One region of the Frateuria sp. sgz306004 genome, then DNA from elsewhere that is predicted to be linked to it. Evidence: predicted binding sites of a transcription regulator. Region 1 holds the regulator's gene; each other region holds the start of a gene.
What was found. The regulator sigma-54, encoded in region 1, starts transcription at its own class of promoters, with help from an activator protein. The targets are predictions, from matches to a motif close to TGGCACGNGCNTTGC.
Positions count from the first base shown of each region.

Region 2: AC3G2C_RS14260 (fimbrial protein) is a predicted target of sigma-54. The motif match lies at 2,445-2,459, and genes of this name have one in related genera.
Region 3: glnA (type I glutamate--ammonia ligase) is a predicted target of sigma-54. The motif match lies at 3,108-3,122, and genes of this name have one in related genera.

Region 1 is NZ_JBYLFE010000008.1:141,179-146,892, forward strand. Features, by position in the region: gene AC3G2C_RS17310 (KdsC family phosphatase) at 1-287, shown strand, start outside; gene lptC (LPS export ABC transporter periplasmic protein LptC) at 284-952, shown strand; gene lptA (lipopolysaccharide transport periplasmic protein LptA) at 966-1,445, shown strand; gene lptB (LPS export ABC transporter ATP-binding protein) at 1,449-2,168, shown strand; gene AC3G2C_RS17330 (RNA polymerase factor sigma-54) at 2,379-3,839, shown strand; gene hpf (ribosome hibernation-promoting factor, HPF/YfiA family) at 4,131-4,454, shown strand; gene hprK (HPr(Ser) kinase/phosphatase) at 4,597-5,547, shown strand; gene rapZ (RNase adapter RapZ) at 5,551-5,714, shown strand, end outside.
Region 2 is NZ_JBYLFE010000006.1:113,661-119,374, forward strand. Features, by position in the region: gene AC3G2C_RS14245 (alpha/beta hydrolase) at 1-1,268, opposite strand, end outside; gene AC3G2C_RS14250 (helix-turn-helix transcriptional regulator) at 1,276-1,515, opposite strand; gene AC3G2C_RS14255 (hypothetical protein) at 1,512-2,090, opposite strand; gene AC3G2C_RS14260 (fimbrial protein) at 2,597-3,142, shown strand; gene AC3G2C_RS14265 (fimbrial biogenesis chaperone) at 3,221-3,967, shown strand; gene AC3G2C_RS14270 (fimbria/pilus outer membrane usher protein) at 3,967-5,714, shown strand, end outside.
Region 3 is NZ_JBYLFE010000007.1:4,866-10,579, forward strand. Features, by position in the region: gene AC3G2C_RS15240 (GH39 family glycosyl hydrolase) at 1-1,501, shown strand, start outside; gene glnA (type I glutamate--ammonia ligase) at 1,649-3,064, opposite strand; gene AC3G2C_RS15250 (DUF6311 domain-containing protein) at 3,251-4,948, opposite strand; gene AC3G2C_RS15255 (undecaprenyl-diphosphate phosphatase) at 5,148-5,714, shown strand, end outside.

The DNA.
Region 1 (5,714 bases):
ACGTGTACCAAGGCCAGGGCGACAAGCGCGCCTGCCTGGAGCAACTGATCGACGCCCTCGCGCTATCCCCCGAGCAGGTGGCCTTCGTGGGTGACGATCTGCCCGACATCCGCCCCATGCGCATGGCTGGCCTGGCCATCGCGGTGGCCAATGCCCACCCGTGGGTCAAGGAACAGGCGCATTGGCAGACCCGGCTGGGCGGCGGCCTCGGCGCGGCGCGGGAAATCGCCGACCTGATCCTGCACGCCCAAGGCCGCTCGACCGCCGAGCGGGAGCGCTGGCTGTGAGTCTGCGCTCCTATCTGCGCGACCGGGGCATCCCGGTAGCGATCGTGCTGGTCGGCCTGGCCACGGGCAGCGCCCAAATGCTGTATTGGTGGCTGGCGCCGGCCCCCAAGGTGAGTGATTTTGTGGGTCCACCACGTTCGGGCTACACGCTGACCAACTTCCGCCTGTGGTCCTACGGCGTGGACGGCCTGCCCAGTTTCAGCATGGTCGCCCCGCACCTGGAGCGCCGCGAGAACGACGAATCGCTGTACATCAACACGCCCAAGTTCGAACTGCCCTCCAACGAGGAAGGCATACCCCCGTGGCGCGGCGACTCGCTGTACGCCTGGGTGGACAAGAGCGGTACCCTGCTCAAACTGCAGGGGCCGGTGTACATGCACCGTGACGCTTTCGGTGACACCGATGCGGCCGAGCTGCACACCTCCGAGGTGACCTCCTGGCCCAAGGAAAACCGCATGGTCACCGACGCCCCAGCGCACATGAAGCAAGGCGCACGTACACTTAACGGGGTAGGCATGCGCGCCAACCTCAATACCAATCATCTGGAGCTGCTCGATGAAGTCACCGGCTCGTTTCCGCCGCGCCCTAAAAAGTCCCAAGCTGCACCTCGGGCTGCTGTGCCTGGGGCTGCTCACCCTGCAGCCGGCGCTGGCCAAGCAGGATGACCGCAACCAGCCGATGAACTTCTCGTCCAAGTCCATGGACGGCTTCAACGCGCCCAACACCATCACCACCCTCACCGGCAACGTGATCGCCACTCAGGGCACCATGAAGCTAACCGGCGAAGTCGCCAAGCTCTACCTCGATGGCGACACCCAGGTATCGCGCGCGGTGGTGACCGGCAAGCCGGCGCACATCGAACAGATCGACGACGCTGGCAACCTGATGCAGGGCGACGCCGCCCAGCTCGACTACGACAACATCAACGGCATTGCCGTGCTCACCGGCAACGCCGTGGTGCGCCAGCAGGGTCGCGGCGAGTTCCATGGCGACAAGCTCACCTACAACACCCAGACCGCGCTGATCACCGGCGAGGCGGGTGGCGACGGCCTGGTGCACGGCACCATCCTGCCCAAGCAGAAGCCCGGCACCCCGGCCGCCACGCCGGCCAAACCGGCACCGCAACAGCCCGCCACCAAGCCGGCCGAGGGCCATTGATCGATGCTTTCCGCTGAAGGGCTGCAAAAAAGCTTCAAGTCGCGCCAGGTCGTGCGCGACTTCGCCTTCTCCATCCGCGAGGGCGAAGTAGTGGGACTGCTCGGCCCCAACGGCGCCGGCAAGACCACCTGCTTCTACATGGTGGTGGGCCTGATCGAGGCCGACGCCGGCGTGATCAAGCTGGACAAGCAGGACATCACCGGCCTGCCCATGCATCAACGCGCCAAGCTCGGCATTGGCTACCTGCCGCAGGAGGCGTCGGTGTTCCGCCGCCTGAGCGTGGCCGACAACATCATGGCGGTGCTGGAGCTGCGCGAAGGCTGGGACGAGAAGCGCCGCGCCAACGAGCTTGAGAGCCTGCTGGACGAACTGAAGATTGCGCACATTGCCGACCAGAAAGGCATCAGCCTTTCCGGTGGCGAGCGTCGCCGCGTGGAAATCGCCCGCGCCCTGGCGGCTCACCCCCGCTACATGCTTCTGGACGAACCGTTCGCCGGCGTGGACCCGATCTCGGTCGGCGAAATCCAGCGCATCGTGCGCCACCTCAAGGAGCGCGGCATCGGCGTGCTGATCACCGATCACAACGTGCGCGAAACCCTTGGTATCTGCGACCGCGCCTATATCCTCAACGATGGCGAAGTGCTGTCGCGTGGCACCCCGGCGCACATCCTTGCCGACGAGAAGGTACGAGAGGTCTACCTGGGGCGCGAGTTCCGTCTGTAAGCCCTGTAAGCCGACACCGCGCACCCGCCAGCTTCGCGCAAGGTGGGCGCACTCCATATGTCGCAGCCGACTGCCCGGATGGGCTATTGGGTCGCATACTGGCGTAGGAGTATCCGCCGTACGGGATACATCAATCTGCGAACGGCGCTATGGCCGCTCGAACCAGCAAGGGGTTACGATGACCTTGCCTACATATTTGATTTGACTGGCATGAAACCCGGACTGCAGTTTCGACTCAATCAGCAGCTCACGCTGACGCCACAGTTGCAGCAGGCCATCCGCTTGCTGCAGTTGTCGCAGCTGGAGCTGGAGGCGGAACTGCGCCAGATGGCCGAAAGCAATCCATTGCTGGAGTTCTCCGAGGACAACCCGGAGAGCGCCGACGCGGACGAGCGCGAGACCCTCGACATCCCCGCCAGCAACACCAGCAGCACCTCCAGCAACGACACCGTCGACGATAGCGACGCCCCCGAGTGGAGCGACGGCGATGGAGCCGGCGAAGACCCCATCGACTTTTCCGTCGGTAGTGGCGCATCGCGCAACGGCAGTGGCGACGACGACGGCTTCGAACCACAGAGTGCCGCACCGGAAACGTTGCAGGAGCACCTGCTGTGGCAGCTCAATCTCTCGCACATGAGCGTGCGCGAGCGCACCATCGCCACCGTGCTCATCGACGCGCTCAATCCCGATGGCTATCTCACCGAAAGCATGGAATCGCTGCTCGCGGCCGTGCCCTCGGATGCGAAGGCGAGCGCGGCCGAAGTGGAGCACGTGCGGCGTTTACTGCAGCGCTTCGACCCCACCGGCATTGCCAGCATCGACCTGCGCGATTGCCTGCGCGTGCAACTGGAGCAATTCGATCCTGACTTTCCGCAGCGCGAACTGGCGCTGCGCATCGTCGATACCGAACTCGAACTTCTCGCCCGCAACGACATTACGCGCCTGGCGCGCAAGCTTAAGGCGAGCGAGGACGACACCGCCGCCGCTGCCGTGCTGATCCGCAGCCTCGACCCGCGCCCCGGTGCGGCGCTGGACGTCACGCCCGTGGAATACGTGGCGCCCGACGTGTATGCCCGCAAGGACGGTGGCCGCTGGCGCGTCAGCCTCAACCCCGACTGCCAGCCCCGCCTGGGCCTCAACCAGCACTATTGCGGCCTGATCGCCCAGGCCCGCGGCAGCGATGCCAGTTGGATGCGCGGCCAATTGCAGGAGGCCCGCTGGCTGATCAAGAGCTTGGAATCCCGCGCCGAGACGCTGCTCAAGGTGGCCGAGGCCATCGTGCGGCGCCAGAGCGCCTTCCTCGACTACGGCCCCGAAGCGATGCACCCGCTGGTGCTGCGCGAAGTGGCCGAGGAGGTGGGCATGCACGAGTCGACAATTTCACGTGTAACTACTCGCAAGTACATCCACACGCCACGTGGCACTTTCGAGCTCAAGCATTTCTTCTCCAGCGGCGTGTCCACCGAAGATGGAGGCAGCGCCTCGGCCACCGCCATCCAGGCCATGCTACGCAAGCTGGTGGATGCGGAAGACCCGCGCAAACCGCTATCGGATCAGGCCATCGCCGAAGAACTTCACCGCAAGGGTATTCAGGTTGCCCGCCGCACGGTGGCGAAGTACCGTGAAGCCATGCGCATCCCCAGCTCCAGCGAACGGCAGCGCGCCGGCTGAGCCTGCTTACGCCGACCGCGGCAAAACGTCCCGGGAACTTGGCGATGCGAAAGTCGTCTCCATATTCGTAAGTGAGTCGATCCGAAGGGAAACCTGTCATGGCCAACGCGTGAAGGTCTGCATAACGCGAAACCCGCGAGACTGGCGCATAGTGACTATCCCGACTTGGTGAGGAGGCCGGAGAACCCATCGGAACATCCCCTTAGCTTCAAAAGGTGTGTCGGCCACGACACCGGTGACTGGCGCATCGACCCCAGCCGCGTCCGCGGCATGTACCAAAGGAGGCGCAACATGCAAGTTCAGCTCAGCGGTCAGCAGATTGAAGTCACTCCGGCCCTTCGCGACCACGTGAACAGTCGACTCGACCGCTTATCCCGCCTCGACGACCGCATCCTCAGCCTTAACATCGTGCTTTCGGTGAACAAACTGCAGCAGCGCGCAGAAGGCACGATGGCGGTTACCGGCTCCACCTTCCATGCCGAGGCCAACGAGAGCGACATGTACGTCTCCATCGACGTCCTGTTCGACAAGCTCGTGGCGCAGTTGCGCAAGCACCGCGAGAAGATCAGCGACAAGCACCAGCGCGACGTGCGCGAAGAGCGCCAGTACGGCTGACCCCTCCTGGCCCGCCCATCACGGGGCGGGCCTTTTCCCCCGGATTTCTCCGTATCCAAGGCAGCGGCCGGTGCGAACTGGCACAATGTCGCCGTAGCCGCCGGGCCTGAAGGCCCTTTCCTAGCGGCGCAAAGGATATGGCTTGGACCGGCTCACCGCCCGACAACTCTACGATGGTGTCCACGAGCGCATGGCGCTGCGCTGGGTTTCCGGCATGCGCGGCGAGTCGCGCGTATTGGAGCAGGCCGCGACCACCACGCGCCGTCCCTCGCTGATCGGCTACCTCAACGTCATCTATCCCAACAAGATCCAGATCATTGGCACCGAGGAACTGAACTTCCTCGACAGCCTCGATTCGCGCCAGCGCTGGGAGGCAATCAACAAGATCGCCGCCTATCAGCCAGTGGCGATGATCGTGACCAAGGATCAACCCATCCCCACCGACCTGCGCGAGGTGGCGGAGGAAACCAATACCCCGCTGTGGATCAGCTCCAAGCGCGGCCACGAGCTGCTAACCTGGATGCAGTACCATCTGGCCCGCATGCTGGCGCCCAAGATCACCCTGCACGGCGTGTTTCTGGAGGTGTTCTCCATAGGCGTGCTGATCACCGGCGAATCGGGCTCGGGCAAGAGCGAGTTGGCGCTGGAACTGATCAGCCGCGGCCATCGCCTGGTGGCCGACGACGCCACCGAATTCACTCTGATCGCGCCCGACGTGATCGACGGCACCTGCCCCGAGCTGCTACAGGATCTCTTGGAAGTGCGCGGCCTGGGCGTGCTCAACGTGCGCGAGATGTTCGGCCACACCGCGGTGAAGCCGTCCAAGTACCTGCGCCTGGTAGTGCATTTGAAGCCACTGCGCGAAGGCGAGGACACCGACGGTCTTACCCGCCTCACCGGCGATATCGGCCATCGCGAGATCTTCGAAGTGCCCGTGCCGATGATCACCATTCCGGTGGCGCCCGGCCGCAACCTAGCTGTGCTGGTGGAAGCGGCGGTGCGCAATCATGTACTCAAGAGCAAGGGCATTGACCCGGCCCAAACCTTTATCGATCGCCAGGCGCACCAGATGCGCCGCTTGCCGCCGTGGTGAACCATGAGCCAGACGACATCCGGACCCGACATCCATCACCCTGACGCCATCCACCTGGTCGTGCTCACCGGCATGTCCGGCGGCGGCAAGACCGTTGCCCTGCGCGCGTTGGAAGATCTGGAGTTCTACTGCGTCGACAACCTGCCCACTTCGCTGCTGCCGCAGCT
Region 2 (5,714 bases), on a different contig from region 1:
CAGGTCGCCATCAAGGAATCGATGACGCGGGTGCCCAGAATGGTGTGCGCGTCCTCCGGGCGCGGCGCGAGCAGGTCGGCATCCTCGCTGCAGATCACCGAAAGCTGCATGCCGCCGTTCATGGTGTCGGAAAGATCGCCACTGAGCAGCTTGGCTTGGCCTAGCAACGGCCCGACATCGCCATGCGCGGCAGCGTCAATGGACAACGGCAGCAAGGCGGCGGTGATCGGCGAATAGGCGAACATGCGCACCACACTCGATAGCGAGAATTCACTTAGCTCCCGCTGCACGCTTTGATAGGTTTGCGGGTCGCGAAAGCTCACTTTGTGCGGGTTGGCGCGCAGCGCATCACGCAGTTGATAAAGCGTCTGGTACGGGTCACTGAAGCGCTTGTGGCATTCGGTATCGGTGCTGCAACGGGCAAACTGCGCCTTGAGCGCGTCGTCGAGGTTGCGCGCGAAGTCCGCGCCCAGCGCCAGCTCGTTGGGCACCACGCCGTCGAGCACCATGCTGCGCACGGCCTGTGGAAAACGCATGGCGTACTGCTGGGCCATGCGCGTGCCGTAGGACACGCCCACCAAGTCGAAGCTGGGCGAGCCAAGCGCGCGGCGCACGTCTTCCAGATCCTGCGCGGCGATGGTCGTGGTGTAGTAGCGCGGGTCGGCCTTGCCATCGAGCTGGCGCAGGCAACGTTCGGCTTCCGAGCGTTGCTTTTGCGCACTGGCGTTGAGTTCGTCGTCCGAGGCACCCTCGGTACCCTCGCCGCTGTCCTTGCAGGTGAGCGGGTTGGAGCCGCCTGTGCCGCGCTGATCCAGCAGCACCACATGGCGATGCCCCAACAGCGGCTGCAGGGCGCCGGATACACCCGGCCATGATTCGGTAGCCGCCTGGCCAGGACCGCCCGCAAGCAACACCAACATGTCCTTGCTGGCGACCTGGGCGCTGCTGCGGATCACCGCGAGCTTGAGGCCGATCTTGCGGCTGTGCGGATCGTCGCGGTTCTCTGGCACCTCGAAAGGCGCGCACCATGCGGCGGTGGAAAGCCCGCTATTGGGTTGGCTCAATTCGCACGGCGTGAGTGTGAGTGACCCCAGTCGCCAGGTTTGCGGCTTGACCGGCTCCACAGGATGTTGCGCGGCCACGGCAACGGCCGTGTCCTCGGGTTCGCTGGTGGCGGCGTGGCGCTGCTGGTAGTGGTTCCAGCCCAGGGCCGCCACACCCACCACGACAATGCCAATGCGCAACAGGGTTCGTCCTTGTATCGCCATAGCTGCCTTATCCGTTTATTTCGTTGGGTTGCGAGCGGGCGATGGCAGTGCCGTCGCCGTCCGGATCAAAGATGGCTTCGATGGAGAGGCCAAAGAGCCGCGCGATCTTGAACGCCAGCGGCAAACTTGGGTCGTACTTGCCCGTTTCGATGGCGTTGACCGTCTGGCGCGACACATCCAACCGCTCGGCCAGGTCGGCCTGCGACCAGCCACGTTCGTTGCGTAGCTCGCGGACGTTGTTGTTCATCCGGCGCGAGCACGCCAGACCATCACGCAATGGGTCACCCCGTAGGTGAAGCACAGCGCGGGATAAACCATGAGCAGTACCAACGTGCTGTCCAGCACGAGCACTTTGGCGGCGGATAGGAAGCCAAGCACTAGGCTGACCACGCCCACGATGGCCACGCTCACAGCGAGAGCCTCCAGATGCTGACGCCGCTCCAGCTCATCCGCACCCAACACGTAGCGGATGGTGGCGACGACAACCCAGGCAATGGGCAGCGCCGGCGCCAAGGCGATCACCAGCTTGAGTGCCCCGGGCGCCATGGTCTTCTGCAGCGGCCACACGAACAGCATCAGGGCCATGTAAAGCGACATGGCCAGCATGAACTCGCGGGCGTAGCGGTGCTCGACAGGTCGGCTGCGCTCGCGATGCACGGCGCGCCCGGCATGCACCGTAACCGGTGCCGCCAGCCCAAAGAGGGCCAGACCGAGCAGGCGTAGCCCCACCCCTCCAGCCACCATCAGGCCAAAACCGGTGGCGATCACCACCACCGAGCCGGCCAGGGCCAGCCAGCGCCCCCAGGCGGGCCAAGTGTGCATGGGCGACCAACGACTCGGCGAAGCCGATCGATCCGACACATTCATAAGGGAACCCCTCCCCGCGTGGACACGACCGCTGACGGCCGAATGTCAAGCTTACTTGACAAAGCCTACGCCCGATCTCAGCGAAGTGTCAAGGATGCTTTACAAAAAAGGGCGAAATCTATCGGCCGAGGTCGGCAAACCTGTAGGAAAACGACAATAGGATCATTCCGAAAATGTGACACAATTTGCACATTGAGCCGTTTTCGGTCGAGCAGGTGACCCGATGCGGCTCCCAAAAATCGTCACCTCGTCTTAACGACTTGCCGAAAAACCCCACATGTGGATGGGTGAAACGCCCACCCCCAGGGTTGGCACGCGGGTTGCTTTAAGCGGGGCAAGCGATCTGGAAACCGACCGAGAGGGACACGGACCAGTAAGCCAAACAGCGCACACGGGGGGCACCGCCCGTTGTCCGGAAGCGCAAAACCAAGTTGTAACCAACCCGTTCAAAGGACATCGGTATGAAGAAGATTCTGCTTTCCGCCGCCCTGGCCGCCGTTTTCGGCGTCGCCTCGATGGCACCGCAGGCGGCCTCGGCCACCGACGGCACGATCACGTTCAACGGCAAGATCACCTCCTCCACCTGCACCATCGCCTCCAGCGCCAACGGCAACACCGGCACGGCCTCGTTCACCGTGACCCTGCCGACCGTGGGCACCGGCGCGCTGACCGGCACGGGCACCGTGGCTGGCGCCACCCCGTTCGCCATCAACCTGAGCGCCTGCTCGGGCACCGGCGTGGTGAAGACCTATTTCGAGCCGGGCTCGACCATCAATGTGGCTGGCCGCCTGAACAACGCCAGTGGCACCGCCACCGGCGTTGACCTGCAGCTGCTGAACGCCAGCCAGGGCGTGATCAACCTGCAGACCCAGGCCAATACCACCACGGCGACCATCGCCTCCAACGCCGCCACGCTGAACTACTACGTTCAGTACTACAACAACGGCGGCACGCTGGGCGCCGGTACGGTCGCCAGCACGGTGAACTACACCATTCAGTACCCGTAATACCGCTGTACCCCACGGCCGGCACGCCGGCCGTGGGCTTCTCCTGCGTTTTTCTCGCCGTCGAACGGGATCTCCACGATGAATCGCTTCTTCCGCGCCTTGGGCACGGGGCTGCTGGTCTATTGCCTGGCTAGTGCCGGCGCCAGCGCCAACGTCATTATCGCCGGCACCCGCGTGATCTTTCCCGCGAAGGACGGCGAGGTCACCGTTCGACTGACCAATGACAACACCACGCCGGCCCTCATCGAGGCCTGGGTGGACAGCGGCGACGAGCATTCCACCCCCGACAAGGTGGACACGCCGTTCCTCATCACGCCCCCACTGTTTCGCATGGAGCCGCACAAGGAGCAGAGTCTGCGCATCCTGTTTACGCAGGGTAAGCAGCCGCTGCCGGCGGATCGCGAAACGCTGTTTTGGCTCAACGTGCTCGAAGTGCCGCCCAAGCCGAGCGGCGAGCAGTTCCAGGGCAAGAATTACCTGCAGCTGGCGATCCGTTCGCGCCTGAAGCTGTTCTATCGTCCAGATAGCCTTGCGGGCGATCCGCAAAAGGCGCCGTCCCAGGTGACGTTCAAGGCCGCCGCCGGTAGCAACGGCGCGACCCTGGTGGCGCACAACCCCACGCCTTACTACGTCACCTTTGCCAAGGTGACGGTGAATGCCAGTGGCCATGCCTACACGGCGGACGTGGGCATGGTGGCCCCACAGTCGGATCTTCAGCTCGCCGTGACGGGCCTCAAGCAACTGCCCGCAGGCAGCGCCGTCGACTATGACTGCATCAATGACTTCGGCGCCACGCAGTCCCTGAAGGGTGCTGTGTCGCCGTGATGCACTCACGCGCCATCGCACCGCACCAGCCGCTGTCGGCCATGCGCCGTCCTGTGCTGCTGTGCGCCTTGCTGGCCGGCCTGGCCGGCGCGGCGGTTACGGCGCATGCCGATCCGCTCGCCAGTGCCGCCGCGCCGGCATCGGGTGCCGATGCGAGCGCCAGTGGTTTTGCGGAATTCGACCGCAGCATGCTTTCGGGCGCCGGGCAGAACACGACGGATCTGTCGCGCTTCGAGCGCGGCAATCCGATCATGCCGGGCAATTACAACGTTGACGTATTCGTCAACGGCAACTGGGTCGCACGCAACACCGTTCGCTTTGTCGCCACGTCGCCGCAGACTAGTGCCACGGCTTGCGTGGACGACAAGCTGCTCCGCCAGTTGGGCCTGCATCCCGCCAAGGCGGTCGAGATGCAGGCCCAACTGGCGGACCCGGCGAGCTGCGTGGACATCGGCACGCTGATCCCCGACGCCACCATCACCCTCGACCTGGGCGAGCTGCGCTTGAATGTGAGCGTGCCGCAGGCCTTCATGGGCCAGGCCGCGCGCGGTTATGTCAGCCCGGAATATTGGGATGCCGGCGTGACGTCGGCGATGCTCAACTACAACTTCAACGCCTACCACACCAGCAACGGTGGCCTGAGCCAGACCAATGCGTATCTGGGCCTCAACACCGGCGTGAACGTGGGGCTGTGGCAGTTCCGCCAGAACTCCACGGTGACTTGGCAGTCGTCCAACGCAGCGCAGCCGTCGCAGACGCATTGGCAGAACATCGCCACTTATATGCAGCGTGCCCTGCCAAGCTGGCAGGCCGAACTGACGGTGGGCGACAGCTTTACCGATGGGCAGGTGTTCGACAGCTACGCCGTTCGCGGCGTGCAGCTGAGCACCGACGACCGCATGCTGCCCGACTCGCTGCGCGGCTACGCGCCGGTGGTGCGCGGCGTGGCGGAGACCAACGCGCTGGTGACCATTCGCCAGAACGGCATGCAGATCTACCAGACCACGGTGGCGCCTGGCCCGTTCTCGATCAATGACCTTTACCCGACCGGCTACGGTGGCAACCTCGATGTGGTCATCACCGAAGCCGACGGCCGCGTGCGCACCTTCAGCGTGCCCTACGCGTCGGTGGCACAGTTGCTGCGCCCCGGCATTACGCGCTTCAGCCTGGTAGCCGGCCAGTTGCGCGACAGCAGCCTGGTGCACAAGCCCGGCGTGGTGCAGGCCACCGTGCAGCATGGCATCAGCAATGCGCTCACCGGCTACGCGGGCCTGGTGGCCTCGCAGGGTTACGGCGCCGCGCTGATCGGCGGTGCGATCAACACGCGCTTCGGCGCCGTGGCGATGGACCTGACCGAGGCGCACACCAGCATTCCCGGCGGCGACTCGCATTCAGGCCAGAGCCTGCGCGTGAGCTATAGCAAGCTGTTGCCGGAAACGCAGACCTCGTTCACCGTGGCGGCGTATCGCTACTCGACCAGCGGTTACCTGAGCCTGACCGATGCCGCCCAGGCGCGCGACTTCGCGCGACGCGGCCTGGACATTTTCAACACCGTTATCCCGGTGGCGCCGCAAACCATCGACGGCGTGCCGGTGAGCACCGCGCTAACGCCGGCGCAGATTGCCGCGCTGTCGACCAACCCGGGCGCACTGAGCAATTCCTCGCTGGTGGGCACTACCCTGCAACGCCAGCGCAACCGCTTCGACCTGACGCTGAACCAGGCGCTGGGCACGCGCGGCGGCACGCT
Region 3 (5,714 bases), on a different contig from region 1:
TGCCCTGCTGGGCACCGCGCAGGCGGCCCCCGCCGGCAACGACACCGTCGCCCTGCGCGTGGATGCCACCGCCAAGAGCACGCCGCTGCCGCATTTCTGGGAGCAGATGTTCGGCTCTGGCCGCGCCTCGCTGGCGCTGCGCGACAACTACCGCAAGGACCTGGAGGCCGTGCACGGCGCCACCGGTTTCCAGTACATCCGCTTCCACGGCATCTTCGACCGTGACGTGGGCGTGGTGTACCGCGATGCGCAGGGCAAGATCGCCTACAACTTCAGCTACGTGGACCAGATCTACGACGGCCTGCTGGAGCGTGGCGTCAAGCCGTTCGTGGAACTGGGCTTCATGCCGCCGGAACTGAGTTCCGACGTCACCCGCGTGCACGATTTCTGGTACCACCCCAACGTGATGCCGCCCAAGGACTGGAGTGAGTGGGAGGCGATGATCCGCGCCTTCACCCAGCACCTGATCGCGCGCTACGGCATCGAAGAGGTGTCCAGCTGGTACTTCGAGGTGTGGAACGAGCCCAACCTGGCCTTCTGGGGCGGCTCGCCGGAAAAGCCCACCTACTACGAGCTGTATGACCGCACCGCTCGCACTCTCAAGGGCGTGGACACGCGCCTGCGCGTGGGCGGCCCGAGCACCGCGCAGGCTGCGTGGGTGCCGGAGTTCCTCCAGCACGTGCATGAGGTGAAAGCGCCGATCGATTTCGTCAGCAGCCACGTGTACGGCGACGACACCGCGCAGAACGTGTTCCACACCAGCGAGAACATCTCGCGCGCCGACATGGTGTGCCGCTCGGTGGACAAGGTGCACAAGGAAATCGCCGCCTCGCCGTTCCCCAAGCTGCCGTTGATCTTCAGCGAGTACAACGCCTCGTACGCCAACCTGCCCAACGTCACCGACACCGTGTTCATGGGCCCGTGGATGGCCAACACCATCCGCCAGTGCGCGGGCAAGGTGGACATGATGAGCTACTGGTCGTTCTCCGACGTGTTCGAGGAACAGGGCGTGGTGAAGACGCCGTTCTACGGCGGTTTCGGCCTGATCGCGGCCGATCGCATCCCCAAGCCGGCCTTCAACGCCTTCGCCATGCTGCACAAGCTCGGTGACGAACAGCTGCCACTGAAGTCCGACAGCGCACTCGCCACGCGCCGCGCCGACGGCACCGTGGTGCTGGCGCTGTGGAACTACGCCGCGCCTGTGGGCGACACCGCCAGCTACACGGTGGGCGAACCCAAGGGCAACACCAAGCACTTCGAGGTGGACGTGAAGCACCTCACCGCCAGCGCCCAGGCCACCGTGTGGCGCCTGGACCAGACCCACGGCAACGTGGTCGCCACCTTCGACCAGATGGGCCGCCCCGCCTGGCCGAGCCGCGAGCAGATCGTGCAGCTGCGCGACGCGGGCAAGATGGCCCCGTCGGAAACCGCGACGCTGCAGAACGGCAAGCTCAGCATCGACATCCCGCCGCAGGGCCTGGTGGTGGTGGAGCTGCGCTAAGCAGGACGCATCGAGCGCGCGGCACCTCTCGGTGTCGCGCGCTTTTTTATGCCTGTCGTTATGGCCACACACGGCCATCTTGCAGGAAAAAAAACAACGGGCGCCGAAGCGCCCGTTGTCCCCTCTACCCCGTGTTGGGCTACGCGATCAGAGCGCGTAGTACATCTGGAATTCCAGCGGATGGGTGCTGGCGCGGTAGGCGGTGACTTCCTTCATCTTCAGCTCGATGTAGGCATCGATGAAGTCGTCGGTGAACACGCCGCCGGCCTTGAGGAACTCGCGATCCTTGTCGAGCGCGTTGAGCGCTTCGTCGAGGCTGGCGCACACCTGCGGAATGTTCTTCTCTTCTTCCGGCGGCAGGTCGTACAGATCCTTGTCGGCCGGCGCACCCGGGTCGATCTTGTTGATGATGCCGTCCAGGCCGGCCATCATCAGGGCGGTGAACACCAGGTAGCCGGAGTTCATCGGATCGGGGAAGCGCACTTCGATGCGGCGACCCTTCGGGCTGGACACGTACGGAATGCGGCAGCTGGCCGAGCGGTTGCGGGCCGAGTAGGCCAGCATCACCGGGGCTTCGAAGCCCGGCACCAGGCGCTTGTAGCTGTTGGTGGTGGAGTTGGCGAAGGCGTTGATGGCCTTGGCGTGCTTGAAGATGCCGCCGATGTACCACAGCGCGGTCTGCGACAGGCCGCCGTACAGGTCGCCGGCGAACAGGTTGCTGCCGTCCTTGCTCAGCGACTGGTGCACGTGCATGCCGCTGCCGTTGTCGCCCACGATGGGCTTGGGCATGAAGGTGACGGTCTTGCCGTTCTGGTGGGCGACGTTCTTGATGACATACTTCATGGTCATCAGTTCGTCGGCCTTCTTCACCAGCGTGTTGAACTTCACGCCGATCTCGCACTGGCCGGCATTCGCCACTTCGTGGTGATGCACTTCAACGACCTGGCCCAGCGACTCCAGCACCTTGCACATGTCCGCGCGCAGGTCGCCCAGCGAGTCGACCGGGCTGACGGGGAAGTAGCCGCCCTTCACACCCGGACGGTGACCGGTGTTGTTGTCTTCGTACTTGTAGCGCGAGGACCATGCGGCTTCTTCGGAGCCGATTTCGTAGAACACGCGGCCCATGTCGTTCTGCCAGCGCACGGAATCGAAGATGAAGAATTCCGGCTCCGGACCAAAGAAGGCGGTGTCGGCGATGCCGGTGGACTTGAGGAACGCCTCACCGCGCTTGGCGATGGAGCGCGGGTCGCGGCCGTAGGCCTGCATGGTGGACGGCTCGAGCACGTCGCAGTGCAGGATCATCTGCGTGTGCGCGCTGAACGGGTCGATGTAGGCGGTGTCCGGGTCCGGCATCAGGATCATGTCGGACTCGTTGATGCCCTTCCAGCCGGCGATCGAGGAGCCGTCGAACATCTTGCCGTCTTCGAAGGTGCTCTCGTCGATGGCGTGGGCCGGGAACGAGACGTGATGGTGCTTGCCGAGCATGTCGGCGAAACGGAAGTCGACGAACTCGACCTCGTGTTCCTGGATCAGATCGAGCACTTTCTGGACGGCGGACGACATGGACAACCTCGACGGATGGAAGGGGTAAATGCAACGTGGATTGGCAAAGGCCATGCCAACCCGCCAGAACGCATTAAATCAAACACTTAGTTACAGATTGCATCGGTGTCGCGAAACCAAGTGCACCAATTTGGAGCAATGAGACCCCGCTCATAGCCTCATATTGGCGCACACCGGGCGCACCGGTCAGTGGGGCGCCTTCAGGTCGACTGCCCCCGCAGGCAACGGCTGGTTCCAATCCGGCGCCAGCACGTTCCAGCCATCGAGGCGGAACAGCGCATCCTGCGGTCGGGCCGCCTGGATCGCCGCCGCCACGGCGGGACCTTCGAGAATATAGAGCGTCTGCGGCTCAGGCGTGCCGCGGGCGATCCGTTGCTGTTGCTGCTCGCTCAGGCGGGCGAACAAGCGCCAGTTGACCCTGGCCACCTGCACGGCGTCGGTGCCCATGCGGTGCTCCAGCGCGTAGCCGGCCAGCACTTCCCAGCCGGGCGCCAGCACCCGGGTCGGCACCAGGCGCAGCTGCGTATAGCGTTGGCCGGCGGCCTCCCAGAACGGGCCGCGCAGGTGCGGGGCGTCGTCCTGCTGGGCGCGCTGCACCAGGGTGTGGTGCAGCTGGGTCAGGCCGGGGCGCAGGTCCACCAGCTGGATGGCTACCAGCGCCGCCAGCGCCAGTACCAGGGCCCGCGCGGACAACACCCGCGCCAGCGTGAAGAACGACCACACCAGCAGCCCGTAGTACGCCACCCAGAACAGGCGTCCGGTGGACTGGATGGAAGCGTGCGACAGCTTGCGCTCCAGCCAGCCCGGCAACCCAAGCTGGCCCTGCCATGCACCCACGCCGACATGCTGGGTGATGGCCGCCACGGTGAGCAGCAGCGCCACCAGCACCAGGGGTGCCACGCGCGGCGACGATGCGTGGCGGCGATGCGCGACGAACTGCAGCAGCAACGCCATGGCGCACGCCAGCAGCCCGCCCAGCCCCAGGTAGTTGAAGCCTTCGTACTCGCCGGCCGCCTGCGCGGCGTTCAAGCCGAACCAGGACCAGCCGCCGCCATTGATCGGCGCCAGCAGGTTCATCTTGTAGTAGCCGAAACCGCTGGCCGCCTGCCCGCCGCCCGGCACCAGGAAGAAGCCCGCCGCCCAGGCCACCAGTGCGGTGACCAGCACCACCTGCGCGCCTTCCGGTATGCCACGCATCAACAGCCGCAGCCACGAGCGCTCACCCGCCGCGCGATCGGCCAGCGTGCGGCGGAGCAGGTCCGCCAGCCACAGCAAGGTCACCATGAGGAACAGGTAGGCGTGGATCAGCATGGTGACTGCCACCAGCACGGTCCATGCACCGCGTGGGCGCGACGAGGGGCGCAGGTACAGCCACAGGCCCGCCAGCAAGGTCCACTGCCCGAACAGCGCCATGTGGCCGCCCAGGCGTATCAACATGGGCGGCGCCAGCACAAAGAACACGCAACCCAGCAAGCGCGCCGCCACGCTGTCGCTAGCCAGCGACAGCACCCGCCAGGCGAACAGCGCCTGCAGCACGAAACACAGCAGCACCCACAGGCCGAAATACTGGAACGGTTCGGGCAACAGCGCCGACAACGGCTTGAGCAGCATCGCCAGCAGCGGAATGGAGTCGGAGTAGTACACCGACGAATGGATCTCCAGCCCGTACGAGGGATTGGCGCCCCACGGCCAGCTCCATGGATCGTGGCGATAGAACGCCCAGCCCAGGTAGCTCTGCGCAAGATCCTGGTGCTGCAACCAGCGCACATTGCCGGGCGCCAGCATGGGGCCGCCGGTCACCAGCGCAAACGCCAGCACACCCAACAACACGGGCAGCAGGACGAGGAAAGCGGAGCGGCTGCGCCGCGGTGGCGTGAAGGACATGCAAGACTCGCCTGACGGGGTGGCCGCGCGCCGCAGCATCCTGCGGGCGCTCGATGAAGGCGCAGAGAGTAATCGGGCAGCACCGGGCCCACCAAGTGGCGCGGCGCGGGCAGGCGGCAACGCGAAAGCAAACCCGCCACGCAGTTCCCTTAAGCTATGGCGCTTTGCGGCATCCGGCCCCTCTTTCTACGGAGTTTTCGTGAGCGACCTGATCAACGTCATCCTGCTCGGCATCATCGAGGGCATTACCGAGTTCCTGCCCATCTCCAGCACGGGACACCTGCTGATCGCCGAGAAGTTCGGCCTGGGCGAGCGTTCGGACCTGTTCAACGTGGGCATCCAGGCCGGCGCGATCCTGGCCGTCACCTTCATCTACTGGAACCGCATCTGGCAGTTGCTCACGCAGTGGCGTGACCCAGCCAATCGCGACTACCTTGCCAAGCTCACCGTGGCCTTCCTGATCACGGCGGTGCTCGGCTTCATCGCGGTGAAGCTCGGCTTCAAGCTGCCCGAAGCGGTAACGCCGGTGGCCTGGGCGCTGGTGATCGGCGGCGTGTGGATGCTGGCGGCCGAACGGCTGGCCGCCAAGCAGCCCGACCGCAGCACGGTGACCTGGCGCGTGGCGATCCTGGTGGGCTTCGCGCAGATGGTGGCGGGCATTTTCCCCGGCACCTCGCGCTCGGCAGCCACCATCTTTACCGCCATGCTGGCCGGCACCAGCAACCGCGCGGCCGCAACGGAGTTCGCGTTCCTGGTGGGCATTCCC